One region of the Peribacillus sp. TH14 genome, then DNA from elsewhere that is predicted to be linked to it. Evidence: riboswitches for the same ligand, from Rfam matches in the RefSeq annotation. Region 1 holds a riboswitch; each other region holds the start of a gene.
What was found. A riboswitch is a leader RNA that binds a small molecule or an ion and turns the genes downstream of it on or off. The one in region 1 is predicted to bind cobalamin.

Region 1 (10,410 bases):
AACAACACTTTTTATCTCTTATCGGGGCCGCTGAAAAACAATCTGAACACCCACTTGCACAATCAATTGTTCAAGGAATTCAAGAAAGAAAAATATCACTTGGATTGGTTCAGGAGTTCGAAGCTATTCCAGGTTACGGGGTAAAAGCTGTAGTGGATCAAAAAGTGTTACTGGTGGGAACACGGAAATTAATGAAGCAAAATAACGTGGATATTACAAATGCACTACCGGCCATGGAAGACCTTGAAGGGCAAGGTAAAACCGCGATGCTGGCTAGCATTGATGGTGAATATGCAGGTCTTATTGCTGTGGCGGATACCATAAAAGATACTTCTCAAACAGCCATAAAAAGGTTAAAAGAGATGGATATTCTGGTCATCATGATAACGGGTGATAATCAAAGGACTGCTCATGCCATAGGAAACCAAGTTGGCATTGACCAGGTCATTGCGGAAGTACTTCCTGAAGGGAAAGCGGAAGAAGTGAAAAAACTTCAAGCAGCTGGAAAGAAAGTGGCTATGGTTGGAGATGGAATCAATGATGCACCAGCACTTGCCCTAGCTGATATTGGTATGGCTATCGGGACGGGGACAGACGTGGCCATGGAAGCTGCGGATATTACTTTAATTCGTGGGGATTTAAACAGCATTGCAGATGCTATTCACATGAGTAGAAAAACCATGCGAAATATTAAACAAAACCTGTTCTGGGCCTTTGCCTATAACGTAATAGGAATACCGATTGCGGCTATTGGGCTACTTGCCCCTTGGTTAGCAGGTGCTGCCATGGCATTTAGTTCTGTATCCGTTGTAATAAATGCACTTCGACTGCAAAGGGTAAAGCTTAAAAGATAAAATTAATATTTTGGAGAAGCATTGGTACTCGTATCAATGCTTTTTTTAGTCTCTGTTAAATAGTTCTGTTGATATTTATAGTTGCTTGTTTTCCACTAATTTGACTTACAAGACACAGCATACTTACTTAGTGGAGAAGCACCCTTACATCTTATTGAAGGCCTATTGGAGTTAGCGACTCCTGTTCATGCACAAGTATATTCAAGAGTTTATCAAGTTCTTGGCTCAAATATAATGTTTTTGGTGAGGTGAATCCATGTTTCAGGGCTGTATTTATTAATTCTTTCCTCATTGTCTCTATTTTATTATGTAGCAGTTCCATACTTTCCAACGAAAATCCCCTCAAAACCTTTCCTTTATTGTAGTATATTTATTATTACATAAATTAGGATGATTTTAAATATTATAGTAAGTACTTACTTATTAAAAGTAAACAAATTCTGGCGGGAGCAATACAAATCTTCCTCACTATCATTCGATATATGTAATTACAGATAACTATTCATATAAAATTATTACTTCCATACATAACGAGCCGTTAAAAAACATCAGGACTTTAATTTGATATAGCATAAATTTGCAATAAAGAATATAATTTGTATTAGGTAAACTTTTTTTGATTTTATTTTCATATAGTGAATATCTCCATTTTGAGTGAGTTGTATTCGTAAAACTGTATAATTTAGGAGAATTTAATATTTGTTGAATTTTAAAGAGAACCTGTTTATTCTCCTTTTTACTAACTGTATTTCGTTTATTGCTAGATGGATAGGATTAGTAGCTGGGTTTATCAAAAATTACTTAGAGATGAAACTAATAAAGTGTTAAGAAGTAACAAATGGTTTCGACAAAATAATTTTAGGATAGACAAGCTCTATTATTTACTATGAAGATGAAGGAAAATTTCATATAGTATTGGAATGGGTATATTCGTTTAAAAGCGAATATTTAAAAGGGAAGCCGGTGCAAAATCCGGCACGGTCCCGCCGCTGTAATGGTGAGTCCTATGCAAGAAAGTCACTGGATAATATCCGGGAAGACGCATGGAGATGATGAACCTAAGTCAGAAAACCTGCCCGTTCTAAAAATGCTGTTAAACCTACGGGAGATAGGGAGGTGTTAGAGTGCTAGAAGACGAATTTGTTCTTAAACTATAAGCATTTCTGACCGTTAAATCTGGTTGGAAATGCTTTTTTATATTTCGTAATTTTTCAAATAGATAAAATTCCATAATTGAAGGTGGGAAAACATGTTTTTAAAACGGTCTAATTTATTCCATTCTTTTGTTGGACTACTAGTAATTTTCACAATTTTTGTTACTGGTTGCAGCAACACAACAATAGATCAAGAAAATACATCAAATAAAGATAAACAAAAAGTTGTTACTTTTTCATGGCCTGGGGATATAGGTGACTTAAATCCACACACATATTTTCCGAATGAGTTTTTTTCCCAGGCTATGGTATATGAATCCCTAGTTTATTACGGTGAAGGCGGAGAAATTCAGCCTTGGCTTGCAGAGAGCTGGGATATATCGAAAGATGGAAAAGAATATATATTCCATCTGAGGAAAGATGTTAAATTTTCCGATGGTTCCCTCTTTAATGCTGCAATCGTTAAGAAAAACTTTGATACCATTTTAGATAATCGCAAACAACATGAATGGGTGGAATTAATTAACCAAATCAAAGGTACTGAAATAATAGATGAATATACATTTAAACTTATTTTGAACAACGCGTATTATCCAACTCTTCAAGAACTAACTTACATCAGACCGTTGAGATTTGTAGGAGAAGCTGCTTTTCCTGACAGTCAAAACACATTTAAGGACGGACTCAAGTCTCCGATTGGCACAGGACCGTGGGTATTGAGCGAATATAAGAAAAATGAGTTTGCAGTTTTTAAAAGGAATGAACAGTATTGGGGTACTAAACCTAAAGTAGATAAGGTGGTTGTTAAAGTCATTACTGACGGTGAGTCAAGAGTATTAGCTTTTGAGAAAAAAGAACTCGACTTTATTTTTGGAAACGGAGTCATAAGCCAAGATTCATTCCAATTTTTGAAGAATTCAGGGCAATATGAAACCAAATTGTCAGAACCTACAGCTACAAGAACGCTTCTTCTTAATTCAAACAGAGAAGCGACTAAAGACCTTAAAGTTCGGTTAGCTCTCCAACATGCTTTTAATAAACAGGCTGTTATTGATAAGATCTTTTATGGTATGGAAAAAAAGGCTGATACTTTGTTTCCACCTACTTTGCCATACACGAAAATTAATATAAAGCCATATGAATATGATGCAGAAAAAGCAAAACAGTTATTGGATGAAGCCGGATGGAAACAAGTGAAGGGGAAACCATTTAGAGAAAAAGACGGAAAAGAATTGCAATTGGAATTACTGTTTAATAGTACAGACAACATCCAAAAGTCAATCGCAGAATTTACCCAAGGTGATTTTAGAAAGCTAGGAATAGATGTTAAGTTGACTAGTCAAGAAACTAATACTTTTTGGACAAATGCATTTCAAGGTCAATTTGATTTATTATTTACATCTACTTGGGCTGTACCATTTGATCCACATTCCTATTTAGCTTCTATGACGACAAATACGGAAAATGGTGGTCCAGATTATAACGCTCAATTAGGGTTGCCAGTAAAAAAAGAAATAGACCAGAAAATTAAGAAAGTATTATTAACTACAGACGAAGAAGAGAGAAAAATACTGTATTCAGAAATATTAACGACATTGCACGAACAAGCAATTTATTTACCGATATCTTATCAGTCTAATATAGCAGTGTATCAAAAAAACATTAGTGGAGTAGATTTTTTACCTCAAGAAGCTGAGGTCCCTTTAACTTCAATTGACGTTAATTGAAGTGGGGATACTTAAAAACAACTTAAGGAGTGCTACATGAGTTGGTTTATTTTTAAACGTCTCACAAGTTTAATTCCAATTTTATTAGGAATTTCGCTCATCACTTTTATCTTGCTTCACTTAATTCCTGGAGATCCGGCAGTAGCTTACTTAAGGGCGTCACATATACCTCCTACGGATGAGACAGTGGCAGCCCTTCGAGTTGAGCTTGGATTAAACAAGCCTTTATATGTCCAGTATTTTGAGTGGCTGGGAAAAGTGTTGCAATTGGATTTAGGGATGTCTTATGTGTCCAATAACTCTGTATGGGAAGAAATTGTGGTACATTTCTTCCCAACAGTTCAATTAACAATTGCTTCGCTTATCTTTATTGTTTTTATTAGTTTACCCTTAGGAATGATTTCTGCTATTTACAAGGGGAAATTTGTTGATCAGTTTAGCAGAATACTAGCCTTTGTAAGTGTCTCTATGCCAACCTTTTGGCTTGGCTTTCTCTTGATCTATTTTTTATCAGTAAAGTTAGATTTATTTCCTGTATTGGGAAGGGGGACTTTGGCTCATCTAGTGCTTCCTTCCTTGACATTGGCTTTTGCGTATATAGGTACGTATATGCGATTGCTTCGGGCTAGCATGCTGGGAAATTTGAATGAGCCATTTGTTGTTTATGCTAGAGCGAGAGGGTTGCGTCAAAGACTAATCGTTATCAGGCATGTCTTAAAAAAGTCCTTACTACCTGTGGTAACTGGACTTGGCATGAGCTTCGGTAACATGCTAAGCGGAGCGGTTATTGTTGAAACAATTTTTGCTTGGCCCGGCATGGGACAGTTATTTGTCACATCTATATTAAATCAAGATTATCCGATGATTCAGGGGTGTGTATTATTTATGGGCGTGATCTTTGTGGTCTGTAATCTTCTTGTGGATCTTACATATTCTTTCCTGGATCCTCGTATACGCTGGGAGGGAGAGAAATAAGAGTGGTGCAAAACGTGAAACGAAAGCTGATGACACATAAGCTCATGATGATCAGCATCATGATTATTTCCTTCCTGACAGTATTGGCTCTTTTTGCTCCTTTTTTGGCTCCTAATGATCCGAACTTGATTGATATCGTTCAGAAGCTGCAAGGGCCCTCCTCTCAGTTTCCATTGGGGACTGATCATTTAGGGAGATGTATTTTGTCCCGATTAATCTATGGAACACGAACCTCGTTGGGAACAGCTTTCCTTGTCATGGGATTAATGATAATTATTAGTATCCCACTTGGTATTTATGCAGGCTTTATAGGGGGTAAGGTTGATTATCTCTTCATGAGAATGTGTGACATACTCATGGCATTCCCAAGCTTTCTTCTGTCCCTTGCTTTAGTCGGAATTTTAGGACCGAGTCTTGGCAATCTGATTTTGGCGATGGTGCTTGTCCAATGGGTTTTTTATGCACGCGTCATTCGAGGTATGGTACTTAGTGTAAAGGAGCAAAACTTTGTCTTAGCAGCCAAAATATGCGGGACACCAAGGAGTAGCATTATCATCAAACATATCTTACCTGCCATCATCTCTCAAGTTGTTGTATTAATCTTTATGGACATCGGAGGAGTTATTTTGGCAATTTCTGGTCTCTCTTTTCTAGGTCTTGGCATACAGCCTCCAGATGCAGAGTGGGGAATGATGATCAATGATAGTAAGCCATTTTTTAGAGAAACCCCTTCATTGATGCTGTACCCTGGGATGATGATCTTCATCGTTGTGATTGCTTTTAACTTGTTTGGCGAAGCTTTGAGGGATGCTCTAGACCTAAAAAAGGAATAGAAGGGAGGATGGAAGATGGGACAAGACCCCATTCTAACTGTAGACAAATTGAATGTTATTGTAACGACACCGTATGGAGTGACTCAAACTGTCCATGATGTCAGTTTTAAGCTGGAGGCTGGGAAAGTGTTGGGCCTTGTCGGAGAAAGTGGATCAGGGAAAACGATGACATGCATGTCTTTGTTAAATCTTTTACCTGAAAAGGCAAAGGTGGTACAAGGGAGTATCAAGTTTAAAAATATTGATCTTTTAAATGTTTCCACAGAAGACTTAAGGAAAGTACGGGGTAGTGAGATCGCTATGATTATGCAAAACCCTATGATCGCCTTTAATCCTGTGAGGACGATAGGGCGGCATTTTATTGAAACACTTAGAACTCATTTGCCCATAACGAAGCAGCAAGCGCGGAAAATGGCTGTGGAGTATTTAGAAAAAACGGACCTGCCTAATCCAGAGAATGTCTTGAAGCAATATCCGTTTCAGCTAAGCGGCGGGATGCTGCAACGGGTTATGATTGCGATTACCATGTCTTTAAGTCCATCTATCATCATTGCTGATGAGCCGACGACTGCACTTGATTCGACAAACCAACTCCAGGTTTTGAAACAGTTGGATAAGTTAAGGAAAGAATACAATACATGCATTTTATTAGTATCACATGATTTAGGGGTGATTGCTCAGTTAGCTGACGAAGTAGCTGTAATGTATGGCGGCTATATCGTTGAGAAAGCACCAGTGTTGAAGTTGTTAAATCGCCCAATGCACCCGTATACCAAAGTCTTGTTAGAATCCAGACTTGGATTAACAAGAAGAAAGATAAAGATTGAAAAACGTGCCAGCGTTTCGCGCCCCTATTTAATAAATAGTGAAAAAACATGCCCTTTTTTAGAACGATGTGAGGACGCAGATTATACATGTTCTAGTTATAATCTTGAATTTAAAGAGTATGAAAAAGACCATCTAGTACGATGTGTAAAATCAAGATAAAGAGTTAGGTGGATGAAGAGTGAGCTTGCTTGAGTTGAAAGGAATAAAGAAAACATACTTGTTGGGGAACCCTATTTTTGGGAAGCGTAAATCTGTTGAAGCCATTAAGAGCATCTCTCTAACTATGGAAGAAGGAGTATGTTTAGGCCTTGTTGGAGAAAGTGGATCTGGAAAGAGTACCCTGGGCAAAATTATTCTGGGACTGGAAAAGCCGGATCAGGGAGAGGTATGGTTTCAGGGGAAGAGCCTTTATTGTTTAAAGGCAAAAGAATTAAAGGAGTTACGGCGAAATCTGCAAGTTGTCTTTCAAGATTGTTATAGCGCTGTTAACCCAAGACTAACGGTAGGGGAGATCATTGCTGAGCCGTTAAGAAATTACGAAAGGCTTACGTCTGTTCAAGAGAAAAAGAAAGTACAGGAGCTTTTGGAGATCGTTGGGTTATGCCCGGAAGATATTCGTAAATACCCACACCAGTTCAGTGGAGGACAGCTACAAAGAATCAATATCGCAAGAGCGATTGCCTTAAAGCCAAAGTTAATTATTCTTGATGAGGCTGTAAGTGCTTTAGATGTTCTTGTTCAAGTACAAATATTAAATCTTTTGGCACAATTAAAAGAAGAGTTTCAACTTTCATATCTCTTTATTTCCCATGATTTACAGGCAGTCAATTACATCGCAGACCGTCTAGCGGTAATGTACAATGGTGAGGTTGTTGAATGGTTAGATGATTTGGAACAAATTGAACGATTAAAACATCCTGTTTCAAAAAAGTTATTGTCATCTGTGCTGCCTCCATATCCGGGAATATTGTGATGCGTTAATTATAGGTTTGTGATGTGGGAAATTAGGTTAGTAACGGAATATCTGAAAAATCAAGTGTTTAAGCTCCGGTGTAAAGCCATTCCATCTCTTATACTGGTACATCTATATGGGATTCCGTTCTCCGTTGTTTTTATCAATAATATAAGTGCCGATTTATTCTTTAATGGGGTCTAAAGTGAAAAACGCGATAGCGTATAATATCTGTGTTTTGTCGGCAGAATCTATCACCATCAAGTTAAAATTTTATGAAGACTATAAACCAGTACCTTATTCGAATAAAACAAAGCCACCTATCATTAGAAGGTGGCTAGAATTTTTTAGAGTTTTCTCCAATAATAAGTAACCACTATTAACAATCTTTATTCAAAAACAACAGCTTATTCGGTTTGGTATAACGGTACTTCATTAAAAACGTTCAGCAATATACTGTTCAGCTTTTTTTCAGTCTTTATATAAGGGGTCTCGGCAGTTTTTTTGCGGGAAAAATGCGCTAAGCAAATTCTAGAATAAAAAAGTGACATTTATTATACTTTAGGACCATTTTTTATGAAACAAAACTATTTTTCAACGTAATTATTCCTCAAAAACCTTTTTGCCTAAAACAAACCAGACATTATTGACGCCTTGTCCATTTATATCACCGGCCTGCTTATCTTTCACAAAGTAATAAAGTGGATGCCCTTTATAAGTTGTTTGCTTTTGTCCGTCATCTCTTATGATAGTATTAAACTCTTTTTTGTTGAATCCTTTAGCGGAGATAATGTTATCTGCATGGAAAGGTGGCCAAATTTCACTACATTGACCTTTGCAATTACTGACGGTAGAATCATCTTTTGTGAAATAATAAAGGGTCATTCCTTCTTGGTCTGCTAAATATGTCCCTACTTTGTCTGATCTTAGCCTTTTAAGCTTGTACTTTTTTGACTCATTCTGAATTATATCCGTGATGGAGAAGGTCTTAACATTCACACGTGCAATAGAGAGATCCCGATTTAATACATAAGCCCGGTCCCCGTCGTGGCTAAAGACAATTGCTTGTCTGGGTTCATTGAAACCGTCAATTGTTTTAACTACGCGGTGATCAGCGACATTGATTACGTCAATCGTATTGCAGCTTTATTACTTGCAAAAAGGAGCTTGTTATCAGGCGAAAGAGAAGCACCATATGGCTCACGACCCACTTTGATTTCACTCTTTATATTGCCGTCAAGTGTATCAACTGCGGAAATGCTGTTGCGTCCGCTGTTCGCGGCATACAATGTACCTCCATCAGCAGTGATCGAAATTCCGCGAATCATAGAGAAACCTGATATTTCACGAATGATTTTCTGTGTTGCGGCATCAACGATGGATACTTTATCTCCTTGAAAGTTCGTGACAAAGATGTATTTTCCATCTGGAGAGACTTTTATGCCTTGTCTTGGTTGGGCGAAACCGGTAATGACGGCCATCGGTTTTCGTTTTTCCAAATCCACGAAAGTGACAGAATTGTGTGCTTGATTGTTCACATACAATATCTTTCCATCAGGGCTGACAGCAGTCCCGAATGCACCTGGACCAACGACGACTTCATCTTTCAAGGTGAAGTTTTTTGTGCTGTAAAAACGAAGCGTACCGAGCGTGCTGTCTGAGACGACAAACTCGGAGCCGCCATCAATAAACACGATGTTTCTCGGTGAACCAAAGCCGTCGATCTTTTTGCGCAGCTTGCCTTTTGTAAGATCATAGACTAGGACGGATTGTTCACGGCTATCTGAGACAACTGCTATTTGCTCATCCGGACTTACGGCAAGGGAATTGTTGGTGATGTGGGTGTCAAAGCCTGTCTCTGACACTGGAATTTTACTTTTAGTAGAAGAAGCACCAATTACATTTGGTAGAATAACCACAGTTAGTAAGGCTATAATCCATACACTTATAAACTTCATTTTTTTCAACATTTCTTCACCCCGTGAAATTATTTTCTTGATAAATGTTAAAATACGATCCTTTAAGACTTAAGCCAGATTGATAAGCAGGAGAATTAAATATATGTCAATTTGCGACAGATTCTTAACCACCTTCCTTCGAAATTTTTTAATCGAGCTGTAATTTTGCTCCCTTTACTATAAATAAACGTATAGAGGAGGATATTGGTTTGATTATTATTAAAAAATTTATGATTCATGTTTAGAGTGAATTGTATTGGATCCAGTTTAATTGCGATTTTGATATGTTGATAGACTCTTTCAGGAAACGTTTTCTTCTACACTTATCTGGAAGGGGAAAATAAAGTCACGTACATTTGACCTAAAAATGATATGTGAGCCTGCAATTCTGGACATGGACTTAAGTTAATGTCATTAAGCGAAATAAAGAAAAGCAGAAAGCTCAGATTTTGTCGTTTGGGGTGCGAAAATGATTTGCAGATCGAGGGGAATGAAACTTCAAAGACGACAGTATCCTTCGGTTTTTGAGATACGATTATCACATAATATGAAGTATTAATAGATGCAACCTAATCGAACTGAAACCTATTTGTAACGATTAAATAAAGGATTTATAAAGAAAATTAGGAAAAAAGACTGTCAACTTATGTAGAATATTATGGAAATTGATTAATGAATGGTTAAGTCATATTGTTTTTTTGTTTATGGGGTTCCAAAGTCCCGTATCTAAATACCTGATTTAAAAATTAGTGATTTACATTCCTTAATATGTCTTTTAAAAAGTCCCCCTATACTAAAACCAGATTCAAAGAATTATATAGGAGGGGAAAGATCAATGAAGAATGAAAAAGCTATGGATGAATTGATTAAGAATTGGAGCGAAGAAAGCTTAGGCAAAAATATGGACCGCCGGAATTTTATTCAGGGAGCGAGTAAGCTTGCCGGACTTTCATTGGGTCTTGCCCTTGCGCAATCAATGGGAGGGATTGAGGTAAATGCTGCCCCAAAATTCAGCGATTATCCATTTACTCTTGGTGTATCATCTGGTGATCCACTCTCAGATAGTGTTGTTTTATGGACAAGGTTGGCTCCAGATCCGTTGAATGGCGGGGGAATGCCTCATGAAGCT
Region 2 (10,410 bases), 4.6 Mb from region 1:
CATGTAAGATGAAGAGAGAAAGCTTGTGCAAGTACACAAAAGGCTACTTGAATCTTATAAACTCTTCTATTACTAATGAATCTCAGATAAAATTTTTCACAAAAAAAAGCCCCCTTCAAGGCCTTTTATCATTGATTATGTTGAGGAGGACACATTTTGTCAGTCTATAACTGGCTGGATTGATATAAATCATGAAGTTTATAAGCAATCATCAGATTTAATCGCGTTTCTGCGTCTTCTAGATCCATGTCTAGAATGTCACGAATTCTTTCCAACCTGTAGCGCAGAGTACTGCGGTGTATGAAAAGTACATCCATGGTATTTTTCAGATTTCCGTTATTAAATAAATAGGCTCTTAGCGTATTCATAAGATCTGCTCCACTTCCCTTTGCATATTCCATCAACGGAGCTAAATACTTTTTCAGAAATAAATCGGCAAGTGCAGGGTCTTTCAGGTTATTTAAAAGAGAATACGAACCCAATTCATCAAATATAGCTAGACCATTTTTCGGGAAGCCATTTCGGCTAACATTATAAGCATGCATGGCCTGTTTGTAGGCATAATAATAATCCTCCAGCTTATCTGTCGCCCCTCCCACTCCCATATAAATCGTCAAGGAAAGCTTTTTGAAAATCGGTTGCTCTCTAAGATATTGATATAACTCTCCCCAATAAGAGGAAGCCAGGTCTTTTTCTCTTTCTACTGGAATCATGAGAATCATCATATCATCTCTTTTAGTCACGATGATTTCTTTGTATTTAAGATACAGCTGTTCTTTCATATGATCCCATTCCGAGGCTTTTTCTGCTTCTCTCTCGATCAGGTTCGAATGGGAAAGTAAAGATTCCTCTTCCAGTTTTAATGCAGCAATCCGGTGTGGCCGATATAAATCTATGTTCATTAGCGTCGCGTATTCCACTATTTTAGCCTTATCCTCTATCTTCTCTTCAAACAGTTTAGTTATATAACTGTCCTTCACCTGCTCTTTAGTTTCTATGATCAGTTTTTGTTTGATGAACTGAATGGCATATACATTTAGCGCATGTCCAATTGTTAAATTCGTAACCTCATCCACAGCATTCTTATTTGTGATGATCGCTAAATAGCCTAATAATTCCCCACTTCCTATTACAGGCCAAAAACCAATAGCAGTAGAGTCCTTTTTATAATCTCCGAGCCATATTCCCCGTTTTCCCTTACCGATTTTCGCTTTCTCTTTCTCAATAAGACTATATATATCGGGAAGTGAATATTCATCCTCGTTTTCTAGATGAATAGAGATGTACCTGAAGAATCTATCAAAAAGAATGATTGAACAGGACAACAACCCGCTGAGGGTATCCGTGATGACATCAAAATCTTCCCCGTACAATGTCTCTTTGACCAGTTCCTGTTGATAGCCCATAATCTTTTGTAACCGCTGCTTTAAATGAATTTCATTTAAATATAATCTAGCGTTTTCAAATAATGCGGCCACATGGTTTGATAAAAATTTTAGAAGCTCAAGGTCCCCCACTGTGAATGCGCCCATTGCCTTATTGGCTAAATGAATCATTCCCACAGTTTTAAGATTTACCACCAACGGAACCGACAACTGAAAGCCACCCGATTTTTCAAAAAATGGAAAGTATGTACTTAATTCATTCTCTCCTATAACCCTAATATTTTCTTCCAGTTTAGGAGAGCCTATCAAAGGGCTTTGCAAATAAAAACAGTTTTCCGATTCATCGAACAAATAGATGGAGGCGTCCTCTGCCATCGTACCTTGGCATGATAGCTCTAGCACCTTTTGCACTAACTCTTCCATCGATGAACCCGGGGTCACATTTTCATTGACCCATCTTATGCTGCTTAACTTTCGTTTCTCAAATTCCTTCTCCTTTGCAAGCTGCATAGCAACTGCGACATCTTTTCCAAATTCAACAAAAATTTGCTCAACTTCAGAAATTAAAGGAACGAAATTATGAAAACCAATAATACAGAACCCATAGCTGATTCCATCATCTTTTAAAGGTACAGTAAACCAGGTTGAAATTCTTTCATTTTTCATTAACTTATAAAATTTGCAATTGAGGCTGCTTTCTTCTTTCCTAATATCCCATCCTTCTTCGAGAATCTCCGGAGAGCATTCACTTAGATGAATTGGAAAGGAATCTGCAAAATGCGGCGAACCTCCTTTCCATACTTTTGGATATAAGATATCATCTTCTCTTAAAACGATTGCCACGAAATCCCATGAAAACTCCAGTTGAAATGATTCTACCGTAAAATCTAATGTTTCTTGAATTGTATCGAATTTCACTAAATTTCTTGCAGTCAATCTTAAATGCGTTTCAATTTTTTCTACTAATTTCGTTCTCTTCTCACTTTTATTCATAGGAGCATCCCCTGTTCTTATCCATTGTTGAAGAATAACCCACAGTAAATACAGAAAAATCAGTATATTAATAGTAACATATCGCAAAAGGTAAACAGAAGTCTTTGGAAATTCAAACATTTAAACCCAATGATTCATACCTCACCAAAGTCGAAAAAATGCCCTAGATTCCCTATCAAGCATGTGACAGCTATACCCCTTATCAATACATTTCACTTAAAGTATTTCTTCCCCTTCTGTGAGACATCCAGACTTTTTGTCTCAAAAGTAAAAAGCTAATCAATGAATAGCCCATATTTAGTGGTTTCTATTATCCATAGATAGAATGAATAAGCCATGCTATAATTTATTGCGTTAATAAAGCAAATTAAAACACATATATAATGAAAAAAGGAGTGTTTCTTTGAATACATCTATATTAAAACAGGAGTGGTTCGGCAACGTTCGCGGAGATGTTCTTTCCGGTATTGTCGTGGCACTGGCACTGATTCCTGAAGCAATTGCCTTTTCCATTATTGCCGGGGTCGACCCAATGGTAGGGTTATATGCCTCTTTCTGTATCGCCATCGTCATCTCTTTTGTCGGCGGAAGACCAGGTATGATTTCAGCCGCTACTGGGGCAATGGCGCTAGTCATGGTTGATCTTGTAAAAGATCATGGCTTGAACTATTTACTTGCAGCAACAATTTTAACTGGTATACTGCAAGTTTTACTAGGGGTCTTCAAAATTGGAAAGTTAATGAAGTTTATCCCAAAGCCTGTTATGACTGGTTTTGTGAATTCTCTAGCCATTTTGATTTTCACTGCCCAACTTACTCATTTCGTGGGTGAAACGTGGATTATGTATGTCATGACGGCAGTTTCACTTGCAATCATCTATCTTTTTCCACGCATCACCAAAATCATTCCTTCACCACTGGTCGCTATCATATTCATGACTATTGTAGCAGTTACAACAGGGGCCACTGTGCGTACTGTTGGGGATATGGGGCAATTGACCGAGGCACTTCCAATGTTCATGCTTCCAGATATTCCTTTTACATTTGAAACATTGGCTATCATTTTTCCTTATTCCATAGCACTTGCATTTGTCGGGTTGCTTGAATCATTATTGACGGCTCAAATTGTCGATGAGATGACCGATACAGATAGCAACAAAAATAGGGAAGCCAAAGGCCAGGGCATTGCAAATATTATCGCCGGGTGTTTCGGCGGTATGGCAGGATGCGCAATGATTGGTCAATCTGGAATTAACATTAAGTCTGGCGGCAGAGGTCGGCTTTCAACATTTGTTGCCGGGGCTTTTTTGATGGTTTTAATCGTGATACTGAATGACGTCCTTATTAAAATTCCAATGGCAGCCCTTGTTGCAGTCATGATTATGGTTTCAATAGGAACATTCGACTGGTCTTCCTTGAAGAGGCTCAGACTAGCTCCTAAGACGGATGCAGCTGTGATGATTGTAACTGTCATCATTGTTCTTTATACGCATGATTTATCAAAAGGCGTATTTGCCGGCGTTCTCTTGAGCATGATTTTCTTCTCGGCTAAAATTTCTAAAGTGTCGGTTGAAAAAACAGAGGACATTCAGGCTAAGAAAATTATTTATCGTACTACCGGACAATTATTTTTCGCCTCGGTTCAGGACTTTGTTTCCAAGTTCGATGTAAATGAAAAGGCTGATTCTATCACCATTGATTTTTCCCATTCAAAAATATGGGATGCTTCTGCAGTCGGCGCAGTTGATAAGGTTGTCCATAAATATCGGCTAAATGGTAAATCTGTTCAGGTGCTTGGTCTCGATCATGAAAGTTCCCAATTGCTTGAAAAGCTCGCCACTTATGATAGTAAAATATCTTAAGTTTAAATTTTGCTGAATAGAAACTTTTTAAACCGACAAAATAGATAACATGAAATATATCTAGATGGAAGGAGCAAAAAGTATGATATCCGAGCAGGATTATACGGCAGCAAACCTGTCACAAGATTTACTGAATGAACTAAGAAGCTTTGAAAGCAAGCTAGGCCAAGACGCAAATAAAGAACTAATTATTATCGCCTATGAAAAAGAGAAGGAAGCCTTGAATTAAAAAAAAGACTCAAACGTCATTTAAATGGCTTGTTTGAGTCCTTTTTTATAGACATGATTGAAATTTGTTGACCCTCACAATATTACATAAAAAGGGTGCTCGAAGTATTCAGAGCACCCTTTTCACATCTTTATTTACTGAATATGTCCGTTAAAACCGGCACGATTTGTTTTTTACGTGATACAACGCCTTCTAAGACGGCAATGTTGTTGCTCAATGTAACGTTATACGCTTTTTCAACTGCTTCCGTTGATTTCCCAAGAGCCAAGGCAACAGAATCATTTGTTAAAATATCCGTTACAACGAATAAGAATAAATCTAATTCTTTCGTAGCAATAACAGCTTCAATAGCTGCTTCTAATTCAGCTTGTTTTGCAAGAACTTCGTTCGGATCCACAGCATTGACTTGAGCAATCACCACTTTCGCAGTTCCCATAGAGAATTCTTTTGCATCAAGAGTAATTAGCTGGGCAATTGTTTTGTCGCTCAGGTCAGCGCCTGCTTTTAACATTTCTAAGCCATATGTTTCAGCATTTACTCCGGCAATCTCCGCTAATTCCATTGCTGCTGCAACATCTTGCTCTGTGCAGGTTGGAGATTTGAACAATAAAGAATCGGAAATGATGGCAGATAGCATTAGACCTGCGATTGCTTTAGGCACTTCAATACCGTTTTCTTTATAGATTTTATTTAAAATAGTTGCCGTGCAACCAACTGGTTCTGCGCGGTAATATAAAGGATCACTTGTTTCAAAGTTAGCGATACGGTGGTGGTCGATAACTTCTAAAACACGGACTTGGTCAATGTCTTCTGCACTTTGCTGGCGTTCGTTGTGATCGACTAAAATCACACCATCCGCTTCGCCTGCCACTTTTTCTACAAGACGAGGAGCTTCGAATTTGAATTGGTCTAATGCATATTGAGTTTCACCATTCACTTCACCAAGACGAACAGGTTCAGCATTGATACCTAGTTGTTTTTTCAGATCCGCATAAGCGATAGCTGAACAAATTGTGTCTGTATCTGGGTTTTTATGTCCAAAAACTAATACTTTTTCCAAGATTATTTCTCCTTTTTAATAAATATTTTTCTGGGAACCCCCATCATTACAATAAGGGAGAGCCACCTTTACTATACACTTTATTTTAACATAAAATCTCTTACATTCAGCGTTTGAATTTCCCATTTTCCTATTAATTCTTTCACTCTTTTTCCCTCTCCCCTCACTTTGTCAATAGATAAGGATTGGTTTTTATCAAATATATTAGTTGAATTATCGTCTCATATGGATTACGATAATATAAGCAGAAATACTAGATATTGATATTAAAAACAACACACATAACTATATATAGAATTATTTGTAATCCAAGGTGCCAGTGATGGCTGAAAAGGGAATCCGGTGTAAACCCGGAACTGTCCCCGCAACTGTAAATGTGACGAAATGAGAAAACCACTGTATAGCTCTTTATACGGGAAGAACTCAAAGTAGGATGATCATGAGTCAGGAGACCTGCCTGGATTTTTCACGTTTCTTATTCTTCGGGGATTGAGATGATGAAACGATAGTATAACGGCTATTTTTTCATGGCTCTTTTATTCTATCGTTTGATCCGCTCAATTTATTGGGCGGATTTTTTTATTTAATGGAAGTTTACAAGGAGGATTATTCATGACTCAAACATATAACTCTACTATAGTGAAAAATGACACAGAAACAAGTTCTATCCAGCTTGAGATGTTATCCAAGGAATTCGAAGGCCGGCTAGATATGGAAAAGTTCAAAAAGCGTTTTACAAAATGGCTAGATCGTAAAAGTGACTCAACAGAAGAACAAACTTCAAAAAAACTGATCCAGCTTGCTCTCGAAAGTGTAGACATAGATGCTCCAGATTGGACGTTTGTTGCTGCGGCAGAACTTTTGAATACGATGTACAGGGATGCACAAGCGAATCGCGGTTATGAGGGCGTGAGCTACGGACCGTTCTATGAATTAATCGCAGGACTCTCTCAACAGCAAGAGGGGGAACGCTACCCAATTTATAAACCCGAACTACTCGACTCTTACTCCAAAGAAGAAATTGAAGAATTAGGCTTAGTGATCGATCCGGAAAAAGATAAACTATTTTCTTATATCGGTATCTACTTATTAAACGACCGCTACCTAGCCCGTCCGAAAAAAGACAAGGTCTACGAACTGCCTCAGGAGCGCTTCATGATCATCGCTATGGAAATTATGAGAATGGAAAAAACAGAACACCGCCTGCAACTTGTCAAAGAGGCATACTGGGCGATGTCCAATCTGTATATGACCGTCGCGACACCTACCCTATCAAACGCAGGAAAAACTCACGGTCAGTTAAGTTCATGCTTTATTGACGCGATTGAAGATTCTATTGATGGCATTTATCTATCCAACTACGATGCCGCTAAAGTATCTAAATTCGGCGGTGGTGTAGGACTTTATGTCGGTAAAATCCGCTCACTTGGCTCTGATATCCGTGGTTTTTCTGGAAACAGTTCAGGCACGACCCCTTGGATCCGTTTGTTTAACCAGACTGCTGTCAGCGTCGATCAATTGGGCCAGCGTAAAGGGGCAATCGCGATTTATTTGGATGCCTGGCATAAAGATATCATGAGTTTCCTTGACTTAAAGACACAAAACGGTGATGACCGGTTGAAAGCTCATGATATTTTTACAGGTGTATGTATTCCTGATCTGTTCATGGAAGCCGTACGCGATCGGAAAGAATGGTATCTTTTCGACCCACATACCGTAAAGCAAACCCTTGGATTCTCACTCGAAGATTTTTATGACGAGAAAAAAGGCGAAGGAAGCTTCAGAAATCATTACGCTCTCGCTGTGGAGGCTGCGGAAAATGGCACACTTCCTAGCTATAGCTTTGAAAAAATCAACGCGATGGACATTATGAAGAGCATTATGATTTCTCAGCTAGAAGAAGGCGTACCGTATATGTTCTACCGTGATGAAGTGAACCGTAAGAATCCTAATAAACATAAAGGAATGATTTATTGTTCCAACCTTTGCACAGAGATTGCTCAAAACTTAAGCCCTTCAACGATCACGGATGAATACGAAACTGAAGATGGCGATGTAGTTGTAGTTCGTAAAAGCGGCGATTTCGTTGTATGTAACCTTTCTTCCATTAACCTGCCTCGCGCGGTAAGTAGCGATGTATTAGAAAGATTGATTCCGATTCAGATCCGCATGCTCGATAACGTCATTGATGTGAACAGTCTTCCGGTCAAGCAAGCATCCATCTCAAACAAGCGTTACCGGGCAATTGGCTTAGGAACATTTGGATGGCATCATTTACTTGCCACCCAGAATATATATTGGGAATCAGATGAGGCCGTTCAATATGCTGATACTTTATACGAAAAAATTGCTTACTTAACAATCAAAGCGTCTAATGAATTGGCTAAGGAAAAAGGAACGTACCCATATTTTGAAGGATCTGATTGGCATACAGGCCAATATTTCGAACTTCGTGACTATACCGATGAAAAATGGATGGATTTAAAAGAAAATGTGCAGCTACACGGTACCCGTAATGGATATTTAATGGCCATTGCACCTAATTCATCAACGGCTAAAATCGGTAACTCCACTGATGGAATCGATCCCTTATATGAAATTGAATTTTATGAAGAAAAGAAAAACTTCAAATTCAAAGTGACAGCACCCGGATTGACGCCTAATACGTATGAATATTATAAAAAAACACGATTTAACTTGGACCAACTGGAAAGCATCAGACAAAATGCAGCCCGTCAGCGTCATATTGACCAAGCTATCAGCTTTAACCTGTATGTCCACAACACAATCAAGGCTAAAGTTCTATTGGATATCCATTTAACAGCATGGGAAAGCGGATTGAAATCAACATATTATGTTCGTTCCACTTCATCTGAATATGATAATGCCTGCGAAAGTTGCTCAAGTTAACGATCAAATCAGTAATCTATTTTTAAAGGAGTTTTACGAATGACCAATCATATCAAAAAAATCCGGATGCTCGAACCTACGCATCCAACTAAAGCAACGGGCGTATTCAAAGGGGAAGCTTCAGGCTTTCTCCTTTGGAACGATATTCAGTATGAAAAATTCTATGATACGTATACACAACTCATCAATAACTTTTGGAAGCCTTCGAGCGTGAACATGATTCAGGATAAAAAGCAGTGGGGCGAATTAGATGAAGATATCCAGGATGCTTTCCTTGATATCCTTACAATGATTGCAGGAATGGACAGCCTTCAAACGCCGACTTTAGTGGAAATCCTTCGTTACATCAAAGACCCGGCAGCAAAAGCGATCCTGGCCAACATGGCCCAGCAGGAATCTATTCATAATGAATCTTATTCCTATATCCTTGCTTCCTTGATTCCGGTAGGCAAGCAAAAACAACTTTTCGACCGCATTAAAGAACACCCTGAAGTGATAAAGCGGAATCAACCGATTGTGGACGCCTATCAAACGTTTGTGGACGATCCTAGTCCTCAACACTTATTTGAAGCTCTCATCCATTCCACGAACCTCGAAGGTATTTATTTCTACCTGGCATTCGCCTTCTATTACAACTTAGGGCGTCAAAACCTAATGACTGGTTCGGCTACAATGATTTCCTATATACATCGCGATGAAATGGTTCACTTCGATTTCATCGGAATGCTCGTACAAATCTTGATGTATGAATACCCGGAGTTAAATAATGAAGAAAACACGAAGTTCATCTATACAACGATTGAAAGAGCAGTTGAACTTGAAAAAGAATGGTCTGAGTATATGCTTGAGGATATCCAAACCAAAGCAGATCTCGACTTGGAAGAATTCAACGAGTACATCGAGTACATCGCCAACAAACGACTGCGTATGCTAGGACTTGAAAACTTGTACCAAGAGTATAGTGAGAACCCGATGCCATGGATTAAAACATTCGACGACGAATCTATTGGCCTCACCAAAACTGATTTCTTTGAACAAAAATCAAGAACATACAGTCAAGTAAATGCTAGCAATGGGTTCGATGAGCTATAAAATTGCAATTGTCTATCATTCGGCCGGCGGCAATACAAAAGCTCTAGCTGAAGCCCTTGCTTCCCTTTTGCCAGAAGCAGAACTTTTTCGAACTAGCGAATTTGATACCGGTATATTGCCAGAATACGATGCATTGATCATCGGTACCTATACATGGGGTAATGGAGAGCTTCCTGCCAAAACAGCTGCCTTTTATGCGGAACTAGAGCAATTACCGATTTCTCATCTAAAGACAGGCGTCTTCGGGACAGGAGAAACCAATTACAATCATTTTTGCGGAGCGGTCGATCATTTTCGGGACATGCTATTTGCAAAGAGCCAGTTATTGGTGACTTTAAAAATCGAACAAATGTATCAAGAATCAGACTTGCCAAGACTTCAAAAGTTCGCCTCTTTATTTAGGAACTGAATGAAAGGGATATGCGATTATGCATATCCCTTTCATTCGTTAATTAGTAAAAAACAGAATCCTGATTATGAACATCATTTAATCCCTGCATCATACTAAGGATAATAATGGTATATAATGAAGAAAAAAGGAGAAATCCTATGGCTGATACTATCGCTCAGTTACTCCCCATACTTTTTATGCTATTGTTTGCAGTAATCTTAATATTTTTAGTAATTAACCTGTCCCAGCATTTTAATCGCTCTAAACGGATCGAAGAAAAATTGGATAAATTACTTAAGGAAATAGCCAACAGAAAAGGGGATTAAAAATTTTTTCTTTTCAGAGGAAAAATAAAAAGACTCCAGAATCGGAGTCTTTTTTTATAAGCGTTCAATTATTTTTGAACGTTAGCTGCTTGTGGTCCACGAGCGCCTTGCTCGATTTCGAAAGAAACTTCTTGGCCTTCTTCAAGAGTTTTGAAGCCTTCGC
Region 3 (10,410 bases), 180 kb from region 1:
GACAAGAGATACCTTTTTAATTCCCTGTCTTTTGCATTGCTTTAGCGAGAACCCTACAAAGTCACCCATTTCAATAAAGGCTTCTTCAGGTAACCCCTGAAGAAGACCCATTGCATACTTTTCGCTTCGACCACCTGTCGTTAAGACAAGATGATCACAGCCACCAGCTTTAGCAACACTAATCGCCTGAACAATACTTGCCATATACGCGGAACTGGAAAAAGGAACGACGGTGCCCCTTGTTCCCAAAATGGAAATGCCACCGACAATCCCTAACCGGCCGTTTAATGTTTTCTTCGCAATTTCTTCACCTGCTGGTACGGATATAACGACTTTCACACCTCTATTAACCTTAAATTCTTCTAATGTTTGTTGCACGGTTGTTAAAATCATTTTGCGCGGCACAGGATTAATTGCCGCTTCTCCGACAGGAACAGGAAGACCAGCTTTGGTCACGCGACCAACACCAATCCCTCCATCCAAGATGATGCCAGGTGTATCTACCCAGCTGACAGTAGAAATTATATGTGCCAGATGAGTGGCATCTGGATCATCGCCAGCATCTTTAATTGTTTCTGCACTAACTGAATTTTCCGTTATATCATATTTCTCAATTGTAAAAGTAGCATCTCTACCTATAGGCAAAGAAATCGTTGCCTCCTCAAGTGCATCACCAGTGATCAATGCGATCAATGCCGCTTTAGTTACTGCTGTTGAACAGGCTCCGGTCGTATACCCATGCCGCATTTGGGAGGGATCTTTCTTGACTTTCTTTTCCATGATTTAACCTAATCAGCTAAAAGGGAAATCGCATTCAATGCCGCAACCGTGACAGTACTTCCGCCTTTTCGGCCAACATTTGTAATGAATGGCACTTCGGTAATTTTTGCTAGTTCTTCTTTTGATTCCGCGGCAGAAACAAATCCAACAGGCATACCAATAATTAAGTCGGGTTTAGCAATCCCTTCTTTAATAAGACGAATGAGTTCTAATAATGCTGTTGGTGCGTTACCAATGGCATATATCCCGCCTTCATTTTCCTTTACGGCTTTTTGCATCGAAATGATGGCTCTTGTCGTTTTCAATCGTTTTGCTTCAACCATTACATCTGGGTCTGAAATATAGCAATGCACGTCCCCGCCATGTTTTTGAAAACGTTTTTTCCCCGTTCCACTTTCTATCATTTGAACATCGGCAATAACATGTCTTCCTTTGCGGATTGCTTCCACACCAGCTTGAATGGCATTTGGATGGATAATGACACTTCTTCCTAATTCAAAGTCTGCTGATGCATGAATTACACGGCGAACTATCTTCCACTCATCTTCTGAAAAATCATGATTACCCATTTCTTCAGCAATAATTGAAAAACTATAATCATATATTTTATCTGGATCAACCGTTAGGGGTTTAAAATCTGTTTTAAAATCCATCGTACATTCCTCCTATTTTTCGTTTAGTTGTTTTTTCAAATCGGCAATGACCAGATTAAAACTGGAATGAACATTTTTATAATCAACATCAGGACGAGAAATCATAATCGTCTCAATTCCACATTCCAATGCTGCTTCCAATTTCTCATCAACAGATCCAACCTTGCCACTTTCTTTTGTAATCATTAACGTGACACCATATTGATTGTATAGCGCTTTGTTCAATTCTTTTGAAAATGGACCTTGAACAGCGACTATATTTTTTTGCTCAATGCCTAACTGAGCACATTTTTCCATATTATCAATGCGCGGAAGCATTCTCGCTATCACTCTTGTATTCTCCAGACCTACTAACTCTTTAGCAAAAATCGCTAAGGTTTTACTTCCAGTCGTTAGCATAATAACTCCCCGCTTTGTAGCAGCAAGCTTGGCGGCTTCAGCATAATCACGAACCATAATCAATTTCTCATTCTGGAATCGTTGACTTTCACGTTCATAACGAATATAAGGAACATTTGCTTCCTTTGCTGCCTGAAGAGCGTTTTTCGATGCTTCTTCTGCAAATGGGTGACTTGCATCAACTACCGCATGAAATCCTTTTTCGATGATTAAAGATGCCATATCTGTTGCAGTTAATCGTCCAATTTGAGTTGCTATCTTCGCATCTTGCAAACTTTTTGCTGCCGACTCGGTTACTACCGTTGCCAAAACTTGGAATCCAACCCGTTGGATTTCAATCGCTAATTCCCTTGCATCGCTTGTACCCGCTAAGAACAAAATCATTTTGTCGTCCCCACCACTTGCTCATCATGGTCATGGTGGTCATGTCCATGGTCTGTTTCATGACCGTGATCGTGGTCATGGTGGTCATGCCCATGGTCGTGATCGTGGTCATGATGATGATGGTGATGGTGGGCATGGCCATGTTCCTCCACATGTTTACGATAGTTTTCTAGATCACGGGTACCACTTGACCTTCCTTCGCTAGCTTCGATTACACGTTCTTTCAGTATGGTTTGTAATGTTGGATGATAACCAAAGTATTTCGCCAAAACAAATTCATGCTCTGGATATTGGTCTTGATAGCCTGTTAGCATATTCTCCATTCTCTCCATTAACACACCTGTGAAGAGGAAATATGGAAGCATCACTATTTTTTTGGCACCTAACCGAATACAGCGTTCAATGCCTTCATCAACAAACGGATCCGTAACACCCATGAAGGCATTTTCGACCCACTTCACATTTAATTTTTCCCACAATAATCGTGAAATTTTATAAATATCACTATTTGCATCAGCATCACTTCCACCTCGACCTATCAGCAATATTGCTGTCTCCGGATGTTCCAAAGATGTATCGAATCCAACTTCCTCAAGGCGATCTGTCAGAATCGTTAATACTTCCTGGTGAACCCCAATCGTTTGTCCATATGTGAATGTAACCGCTGGATACTTATTCCTTCCATCCTCTATTTCAGCTGGAATATGTAATTTTGAATGTCCTGCATGCAACAAAATAATCGGAATGACAATAACTTCAGTGGCTCCTCTTTTTATGCAATTGTCAATGCCTTGGGATATACTTGGCGTGGCAAATTCCAAGAAGCATGTTTCAATTAATAAAGAGTCGTCCATTGTTGGAATCATATTTTTAATAAAATGAATAACTTCGTCGTTTCCAGAAGCTAGTCTGCTTCCATGTCCTACGAATAATACTGCTTTCATTTGTTATCCCCCTCTTGATTAGTCTTCACAAGGCGCAGGCTCTATTTTTATTTTGGGAGCAATGTCTTGATATAAATAGCCCTGTATCTTTTTCGCCCGTTTGAAATATTTAAATAGTCGTTCATTAGGATGAGCATTTTGTTTATATTCGTTGACAATGTTTGTAATTAATTCAACTAGTTGATCCGGTTCAATTCCTTCTGCAACTGGTTGACCAGGATGAGCCGTTCTGCCAACAGGTTTCGCTCCAAGGAATAAATCAAATTTCCCTTTTCGGAAAACGATCCCTATATCATCCATCACTGCACTATAACAAGCCATTCCACACCCATTAAAACCAATGTTCAGTTCCTTAGGCATATCAATCCCACCAAGCACCCTCTGTATTTCATCCGCGTAAGGAATGGATTCCACTTTTTCACCATCACAGAAATCACAGGCTTTTAAAGTCAATACATCCCCAATTGGCGATAATAAAAAGTTTGCTGATTGCAATTTTCCAGTAATAACTTCTGGATCTGTTGTAGGAATCTTTAAAACGATTTTATGATTTGGCGTGTATTCCATCGTTCCCTTTTCTCCAACAACTTCTGCAAGTGTCATCATTTGTTTCGGAGTAAATTGCTTGTTCGCCACACCTGGGCTAACGGCAAGCTCGAATACCGACTCAATTTTTTGCTGAACAATCGGCGTAATTGATTGCTGAACTGTTTGACCCTTAACTCTTGTGAGTGCTTCCATTGCCACTTCAAAAGAAGTGCTCTTTTTTTCTGGTGCTTTTGTAAGCAATCCAACTCCGCCAGTCGACTCGGTGTACGCTTCCTGCATAGAACCTGTTTCTTGATCTAATGCCCAAGGTTCTGCTTCTTTTTGCAAGCGTTGATGCGGCTTCAATGGTTGCTTTTCCGAATTCAATGTATACTTTCTTTGATATCCACGTGGCGTGATGATTTTGTCATCATATAAAAAGGAAGATGAATTTCCAATAATGACGGTTGTTAGCATCCCTATATCGTGATTTAACATGTCTTTCAAATTGGTTATCACAATATCCTGACGATCGCGATAAGCACTTTTTACCAATCCGACAGGTGTTTCGGGCGAGCGGTAACGCAGTAAAATGTTCTGTGTTTCAACAATTTGCCTTGTCCGTCTACCGCTTCGAGGATTATAAAGTGCAATGACAAAGTCAGCCATTGCTGCAGCCTCCACTCTTTTGGCAATCAGATCCCAAGGCGTTAAGTGGTCACTGAGGCTGATGGTACAGGAATCATGCATGACAGGTGCACCAAGTAAAGACGCACATGAATTGATGGCAGAAATACCAGGAACGATTTCAATGGCTACTCCCGTTTCTTCTTTCCAGCCTTTTTCAATCAATACTTCATAAACCAGCCCTGCCATTCCGTATACCCCTGCATCACCACTCGAAATTACAGCCACTTTCTTTCCCAACTCCGCCTGTTTCACTGCTTCTTGTGCACGTGATACTTCTTCAGTCATACCTGTACTTATAATCGTTTGATCTGTAAGAAGGCCCTGTATGAGTTCCACATATGTTTTGTAACCAATGATGAAGTCACTTTCTTGAAGGGCTTCTACAGCACGTTTGGTAATATGTTCAAAATTCCCTGGTCCAAAGCCAACGACAAATAATTTACCGTTTGTACTCATTTAGACATCTCCTTTTACAACTTGTCTTTTGAAATTCCTGTTTGAGCTGGAAAATCTGGATTAGGAGTCATTTCTCCATTAGTAAATTGGTAAATCATCTGTGGAATGAACTTCTCATCATCGAGATTACGGACAATCTCTCGTCCAAAATCAGGTGAATCCACTCGATACCATGTCCCTTGAGGATAAGCAATCACAACGCAGGCATCCTTACACCTTCCGTTACAGCGAGTTCTAGTAGTATGAATTTTTTGATTCAGACCTTGTGAAGTAATTTCATCACGAATTGCTTGCGTTATTTCTTCGCCACCTTTTTTCATGCAACTGCTGCCGTTACAAATCAAAAGATGCGAATTTGTGCCTTTTAAGTTCCAAGTTGTCATCTTCTTCCTCCTAAATCTGAGAAAAGGCAAAATAAAAAACCTTAACTGTTAGAGTTAAGGTTTTAAAAAAACTATATGAAAAGGGAGCCTCCAGCAAGCAAAGTGAAACTCTCAAAATCTCCATAGTCCTTCTACCTTTCCCTCCGAAAAGTATCACACAATTTTAAAAGCAGGTTTCCTGGCTTACGCTTCAATTTACTTTTGTCCCTTCCCAGCTCTAGGCCAGTGGTTATCGACAATTTCATCAGCGTTACAGTAGCGGGGGCTGCATCGGATTCTCACCGATTTCCCTATTATCCCTTGCGTGTTCATACAAGAGCACTTTTAAATTGAAATATTTGGTTTTATAATAATATATTTCTAGTTAACTTTATCTATCATATAACAACTTTTTTAAAATTCAATAGTTTATTCCGACTGTTTTGAAAAGTTTAATGGTGAAAATCCAGCTTAATGCCTATCCTCACTGCGATTTTATCCTTCTCAAAAAAAATATGAATAGAGTGTAGATGGAATCATTGCTTTATGGTACAATAAACGAGAATTTTCAAAAAATTACATAAGTTTTATGGTGCTAGATTCCTCGGAATTTAGCTTAATAGGGAAGTCGGTGTAAATCCGGCGCGGTCCCGCCACTGTAAAGGGAAGTCCTAATACGTAATGAATAATCCACTGTCAAACGCGATGGGAAGGATGTATGAGGATGATGATCCAGAGCCAGGAGACCTGCCATGAAGCGTGAAACTGTTTACAACCTACGAGGATGGGTGTGCGGATCAGGCAGCTAAGCTAATATTTGTATTATGCTGCAAACTTACTGTTCATTACGCACTTCTTTCTTTTTGAGAGAAGTGCTTTTTATGTTGCCCGCCACTTCTCTTCTCAGCTTTAATCATTAAAAATAAAAGCGTTGAAAGGAGAAAAAATGAAAAAAGCCAATTGGAAAATACTTTATTTTGTCATTTTACTACTTTTCGTACCAAAGAAAGCAATGGCAATGCATATTATGGAGGGCTTCTTACCGATCGAATGGGCGATATTCTGGTGGGCTGTGACACTTCCATTTTTAATCTTGGGTTACCGTTCTATTAGGTCTAAAGTGAAGGAAAACCCAGAAACAAAAATGATGCTGGGTCTGTCCGGCGCATTCGTTTTTATTTTATCAGCCCTAAAAATCCCTTCCGTTACAGGAAGCTCTTCACACCCTACCGGCGTCGGTTTAGGTTCAATCTTGTTTGGGCCACTGGCCATGAGTGTCGTCGGTTCTATTGTTCTGTTATTTCAAGCTGTATTACTAGCTCATGGAGGACTAACTACGCTAGGAGCCAATGCCTTTTCCATGGCTGTTTGCGGGCCGTTCATTGCTTATTTTGTATTCAAAGGCGCTACTAAATTAGGTTGGTCCTTCTCTCTTGCTGTTTTCTTAGCAGCAGCTTTCGGAGATTTGGGCACCTATGTGATAACTTCTGTACAACTTGCTTTAGCTTTCCCATCGGAGGTAGGTGGATTCATGGCCTCATTCACTAAATTTTCAGGAATCTTTGCCCTTACCCAAATACCTTTAGCAATCAGTGAAGGTTTATTGACAGTCGTTGTCATGAATTTCTTGAAGAAATACAATCTAGGCGAATTGAAATTACTGCGAGTGTTATCTAAGGAGGCTCGTTAGCATGAAAAAAAGTTTATTGTTGCTTTTTCTAGTCGTCATACTTGCTATAATTCCGTTAATCACCCAACAAGGAACAGAATTTGGTGGAGCTGATGGAGTGGCGGAAGAAGCCATCACTAAAATCCAACCAGAATATAAGCCTTGGTTCAACAGTATCTGGGAGCCGCCAGGTGCAGAAACCGAAAGCTTATTGTTTGCTCTCCAAGCCGCGATTGGCGCCGGATTCATAGGATACTTCATCGGCGTTATGCGACAAAAAAATAAACAGTCCGTTCAAGAAAAGGACGAACAGGCAAAACATGTTACTCATAGATAAATACGCCTATTTCAACCGGCTAAAGCATGTACATCCTTTAGAGAAAATGATTTTTGCCCTCTCCCTTTTGTTGTTTTCTTTAGCAGTGAGGGATACGACCGTCTCACTCATCACCTTTACCGTGATGAGTGCTTTTATCATTTTCGGGGCAAAAATCCCAATCTCTTATTATCTAAAATTACTCTTATTACCTGGATTTTTTGTACTATCAGGTACAATTACCATCCTTTTTTCATTCGCAAGTAAATTCACTTCGATACCAAATGTATGGTGGTCCTGGAATTTCGGTAGCTGGCAAATATTTATCAGCGAAGACAGTATAAAAACGGTAATTGGTCTAATCGTTGTTGTATTAAGCAGTATCAGCTGTTTATATTTCCTAACCTTAACTACTCCCATCACAGTTATACTATATGTATTGCGTAAGCTGAAACTGCCTTCATTGCTGATTGATTTAATCGAATTAACTTATCGCTTCATCTTTATTTTTTTAGATACAGCTATGGCCATTCATCAATCACAGTCATCACGGCTTGGGTATAGTTCAGTGAGGAAGGGAATTCGATCTCTCGGGTTACTCATATCTTCCCTGTTTTTAGGAGTGTTTCAGCGCTCTGAACAATTAACGATGGCAATGAACGCAAGAGGGTATCAAGAGAATATTTCATTTATCGATGACTCTTACACTTATTCCTCTCGTAATTGGCTGATTACCATTGTAACTCTAGTAAGCTTATTCTTTATTTATAGATATATATAAATTGGGGGCAGTTCGATAATGGAAGAACATATTTTTAATATAGATGGCCTCACCCATCAATTCGCAGATGGGACGTTCGCATTAAAAGATCTTTCTCTTACTATTCAACAAGGTAAAAAAATTGCTTTATTAGGCAATAACGGTGCCGGTAAGTCAACTTTATTCCAACATTTAAACGGTCTATTAAAGCCAACAACAGGATCCATCAAATTTAAGGGAAAGAAATTAAAATATGACAGAAAAACATTATTACTATTACGAAAACAGATTGGAATCGTTTTTCAAGACCCGGATTCACAACTTTTTTCCGCTAATGTTCAACAGGATATATCGTTTGGACCGATGAACTTAGGTTGGGAAAGAGATGTCGTGCGGGAGAAAGTTGAATGGGCGATGGCCCAAACAGAAGTAACAGAATTGAAAGATAAGCCCACCCATTTTTTGAGCTTAGGACAAAAGAAGCGTGTTGCCATAGCTGGTGTGTTAGCCATGGAACCCGAAGTCTGGATCCTAGATGAGCCTACGGCGGGATTGGATTCTTATTTTTCCAAACAGATTATGGCTCTTTTGGATAACATCCATCTCCCTGATAAAACAATCATTTTATCAACCCATGATGTTAACTTAGCCTATCAATGGGCTGACGAAATCATTGTCATGAACGATGGAAAGGTCATATATCAAGGAGATCCTGTCACTATTTTTCATCATGAAGACCTTTTGTATCAAGCACATTTAGAAAAACCATGGATATTTGAAATGTTTCAATCACTTATTCAATCAAAGATATTCACAGAAAAAGACCCTGCCCCTAGAACGAAAGAAGAATTACTTCAAAAAATGGAGATTGAAAAGGTTAATTAAGAAGCAACCCCTAGCCTGTTTCATTAGGTCAAAACAAACTAGGGGATAAAATGGAGATATTCTTCACTATCCAGGTAATTGAGTCGGTACCCCAATACCTGGATAGTTTTAACCTCAGAGAAACACAAGTAGCTGCAAAGTATCACTCTTGAAAGCTCATGCAATGCCCTGGTATTTATCCCTAATTATTTTATTGGCTTTCTTCTTCAGCCTCTTCCCCTTTTATCTCTATATTCTTTCCGTCTACATCATCAACTATAGATTGCATTTCACCTTCCGTATAGGTATCCGAAACTTGCTCGTGGGTTTTAGCAAGCCCATAGGACAATGTATCCTTTCGTTTATAATCACTGACGTCATAAATTCTTCCAGCTATATCTAAAGAATCCTTTTTTGATTCCTTGCTATCCATAGAATTCACTCCTTATTTCGAATTATTTTTATCTTGCCTATTTTATTAAAACAGGGAAACTTGGTTTCATTTGTCATCTCATATAGATTGACAGCATGAAGTAATAACAATGGTATTTTGCGTAAAAAATAATCCAATATTCAATAAAGATAAAAAAATGATTTATCACTGATTTAACAACCAGAGGGTTCAATCTTATTTGAATGGGAAACATGGAGGTATTTCAGTATCCATATCCATCATTCCTATCCATTTTTATGAACTCCGTTTAATGTTATTTTTTCAAAAAAGCGCCCAATTGAAGTTGAAGAATGAGGTTAATTTCATCCTCCTTTTTTATTTGAAATTTTCCTTGTTTCTGATCCATTAGCTTATAAGCACTATTACTTTTCCCTTAGGTCCAATAGAAAAAGCAATTACTTGGAATAGGAACCGCCTTCATTCTCTGTCAACAATCTTTGCAAAGTCGTCAAGGCTAGTTGAATATTTGATATAGATTCGTGGTAAAAGATAGAGTTCGTCTTTAATGCCCTTCTCAGAAAATGGTTCAGGAGTTGTCGTAAGTCCAAACAAATAATATTTCTTCGTTTCTGCTACGACTTTGTCATTGAAATTCCCGTATGGATACGCAAGTGCATAAACTGGTTTGCCCGTTATTTTTTGAATTTTATCTTTGGACCCTTTCATTTCATATTCATAATTTTTAATTTTCGTCAAGTCAGGATGTGTAGCAGTATGAGACTGAATTGAGATCATACCCGAATCAGCCATCGTTTTCAAATCCGATTTCGATAATCGGTTTGAGCGACCAATAAAGTCAGATATAACAAACATGGTACCAGATGGTTTAAAACGTTCGTTTTTCAATTTTTGAAAGATAGCAAATGCATTCAGGTTGTTTTTGTATCCGTCATCAAAGGTAATGAAAATGGGTTTGTTTACTTTATTAATGTCTTGCCATCGATCAAAAGTTAATAATGTGTAGCCATGGTCTCGTAAATAAATCATTTGTTTCTCGAAATTCTTTGGGGTTACATATAACTCCATAGAACCGTGTCCATTAAACTCGTCAATCGAATGATAAATTAAAATAGGTACTTTTCGTTGAGCAATAACTTGTGATGGAAAAATTAAGATAAGAAGACATAGGAAAAACATTGCTATCTTTTTCA

Region 2: it holds a riboswitch for cobalamin, as region 1 does, so the genes downstream of both, JFU50_RS04410 (ribonucleoside-diphosphate reductase subunit alpha) here and nikA (nickel ABC transporter substrate-binding protein) in region 1, are expected to answer to the same signal.
Region 3: it holds a riboswitch for cobalamin, as region 1 does, so the genes downstream of both, JFU50_RS25565 ((2Fe-2S) ferredoxin domain-containing protein) here and nikA (nickel ABC transporter substrate-binding protein) in region 1, are expected to answer to the same signal.

The regions. Positions count from the first base shown of each region.
Region 1 covers NZ_JAEKEK010000001.1:5,484,587-5,494,996, reverse strand. Annotated here, with positions in the region: gene JFU50_RS26395 (heavy metal translocating P-type ATPase) at 1-854, shown strand, start outside; gene JFU50_RS26390 (aspartyl-phosphate phosphatase Spo0E family protein) at 1,006-1,176, opposite strand; cobalamin riboswitch at 1,760-1,948, shown strand; gene nikA (nickel ABC transporter substrate-binding protein) at 2,104-3,735, shown strand; gene nikB (nickel ABC transporter permease) at 3,772-4,710, shown strand; gene nikC (nickel transporter permease) at 4,713-5,543, shown strand; gene JFU50_RS26370 (ABC transporter ATP-binding protein) at 5,559-6,530, shown strand; gene nikE (nickel import ATP-binding protein NikE) at 6,550-7,344, shown strand; gene JFU50_RS26360 (COG4315 family predicted lipoprotein) at 7,927-8,322, opposite strand; gene JFU50_RS26355 (beta-propeller fold lactonase family protein) at 8,448-9,293, opposite strand; gene JFU50_RS26350 (alkaline phosphatase D family protein) at 10,117-10,410, shown strand, end outside.
Region 2 covers NZ_JAEKEK010000001.1:874,112-884,521, forward strand. Annotated here, with positions in the region: gene JFU50_RS04390 (helix-turn-helix domain-containing protein) at 165-2,378, opposite strand; gene JFU50_RS04395 (SulP family inorganic anion transporter) at 2,782-4,239, shown strand; gene JFU50_RS04400 (hypothetical protein) at 4,322-4,468, shown strand; gene JFU50_RS04405 (manganese-dependent inorganic pyrophosphatase) at 4,599-5,528, opposite strand; cobalamin riboswitch at 5,823-6,003, shown strand; gene JFU50_RS04410 (ribonucleoside-diphosphate reductase subunit alpha) at 6,141-8,438, shown strand; gene JFU50_RS04415 (ribonucleotide-diphosphate reductase subunit beta) at 8,478-9,530, shown strand; gene JFU50_RS04420 (flavodoxin domain-containing protein) at 9,520-9,939, shown strand; gene JFU50_RS04425 (hypothetical protein) at 10,080-10,247, shown strand; gene JFU50_RS04430 (cold-shock protein) at 10,316-10,410, opposite strand, start outside.
Region 3 covers NZ_JAEKEK010000001.1:5,301,979-5,312,388, forward strand. Annotated here, with positions in the region: gene JFU50_RS25540 (cobalt-precorrin-5B (C(1))-methyltransferase) at 1-780, opposite strand, end outside; gene JFU50_RS25545 (precorrin-8X methylmutase) at 789-1,433, opposite strand; gene cobK (precorrin-6A reductase) at 1,446-2,216, opposite strand; gene JFU50_RS25555 (sirohydrochlorin chelatase) at 2,213-3,160, opposite strand; gene cobJ (precorrin-3B C(17)-methyltransferase) at 3,179-4,834, opposite strand; gene JFU50_RS25565 ((2Fe-2S) ferredoxin domain-containing protein) at 4,849-5,217, opposite strand; cobalamin riboswitch at 5,369-5,558, opposite strand; cobalamin riboswitch at 5,770-5,965, shown strand; gene JFU50_RS25570 (energy-coupling factor ABC transporter permease) at 6,143-6,886, shown strand; gene JFU50_RS25575 (energy-coupling factor ABC transporter substrate-binding protein) at 6,888-7,202, shown strand; gene cbiQ (cobalt ECF transporter T component CbiQ) at 7,186-7,962, shown strand; gene JFU50_RS25585 (energy-coupling factor ABC transporter ATP-binding protein) at 7,981-8,826, shown strand; gene JFU50_RS25590 (YozQ family protein) at 9,017-9,238, opposite strand; gene JFU50_RS25595 (polysaccharide deacetylase family protein) at 9,677-10,410, opposite strand, start outside.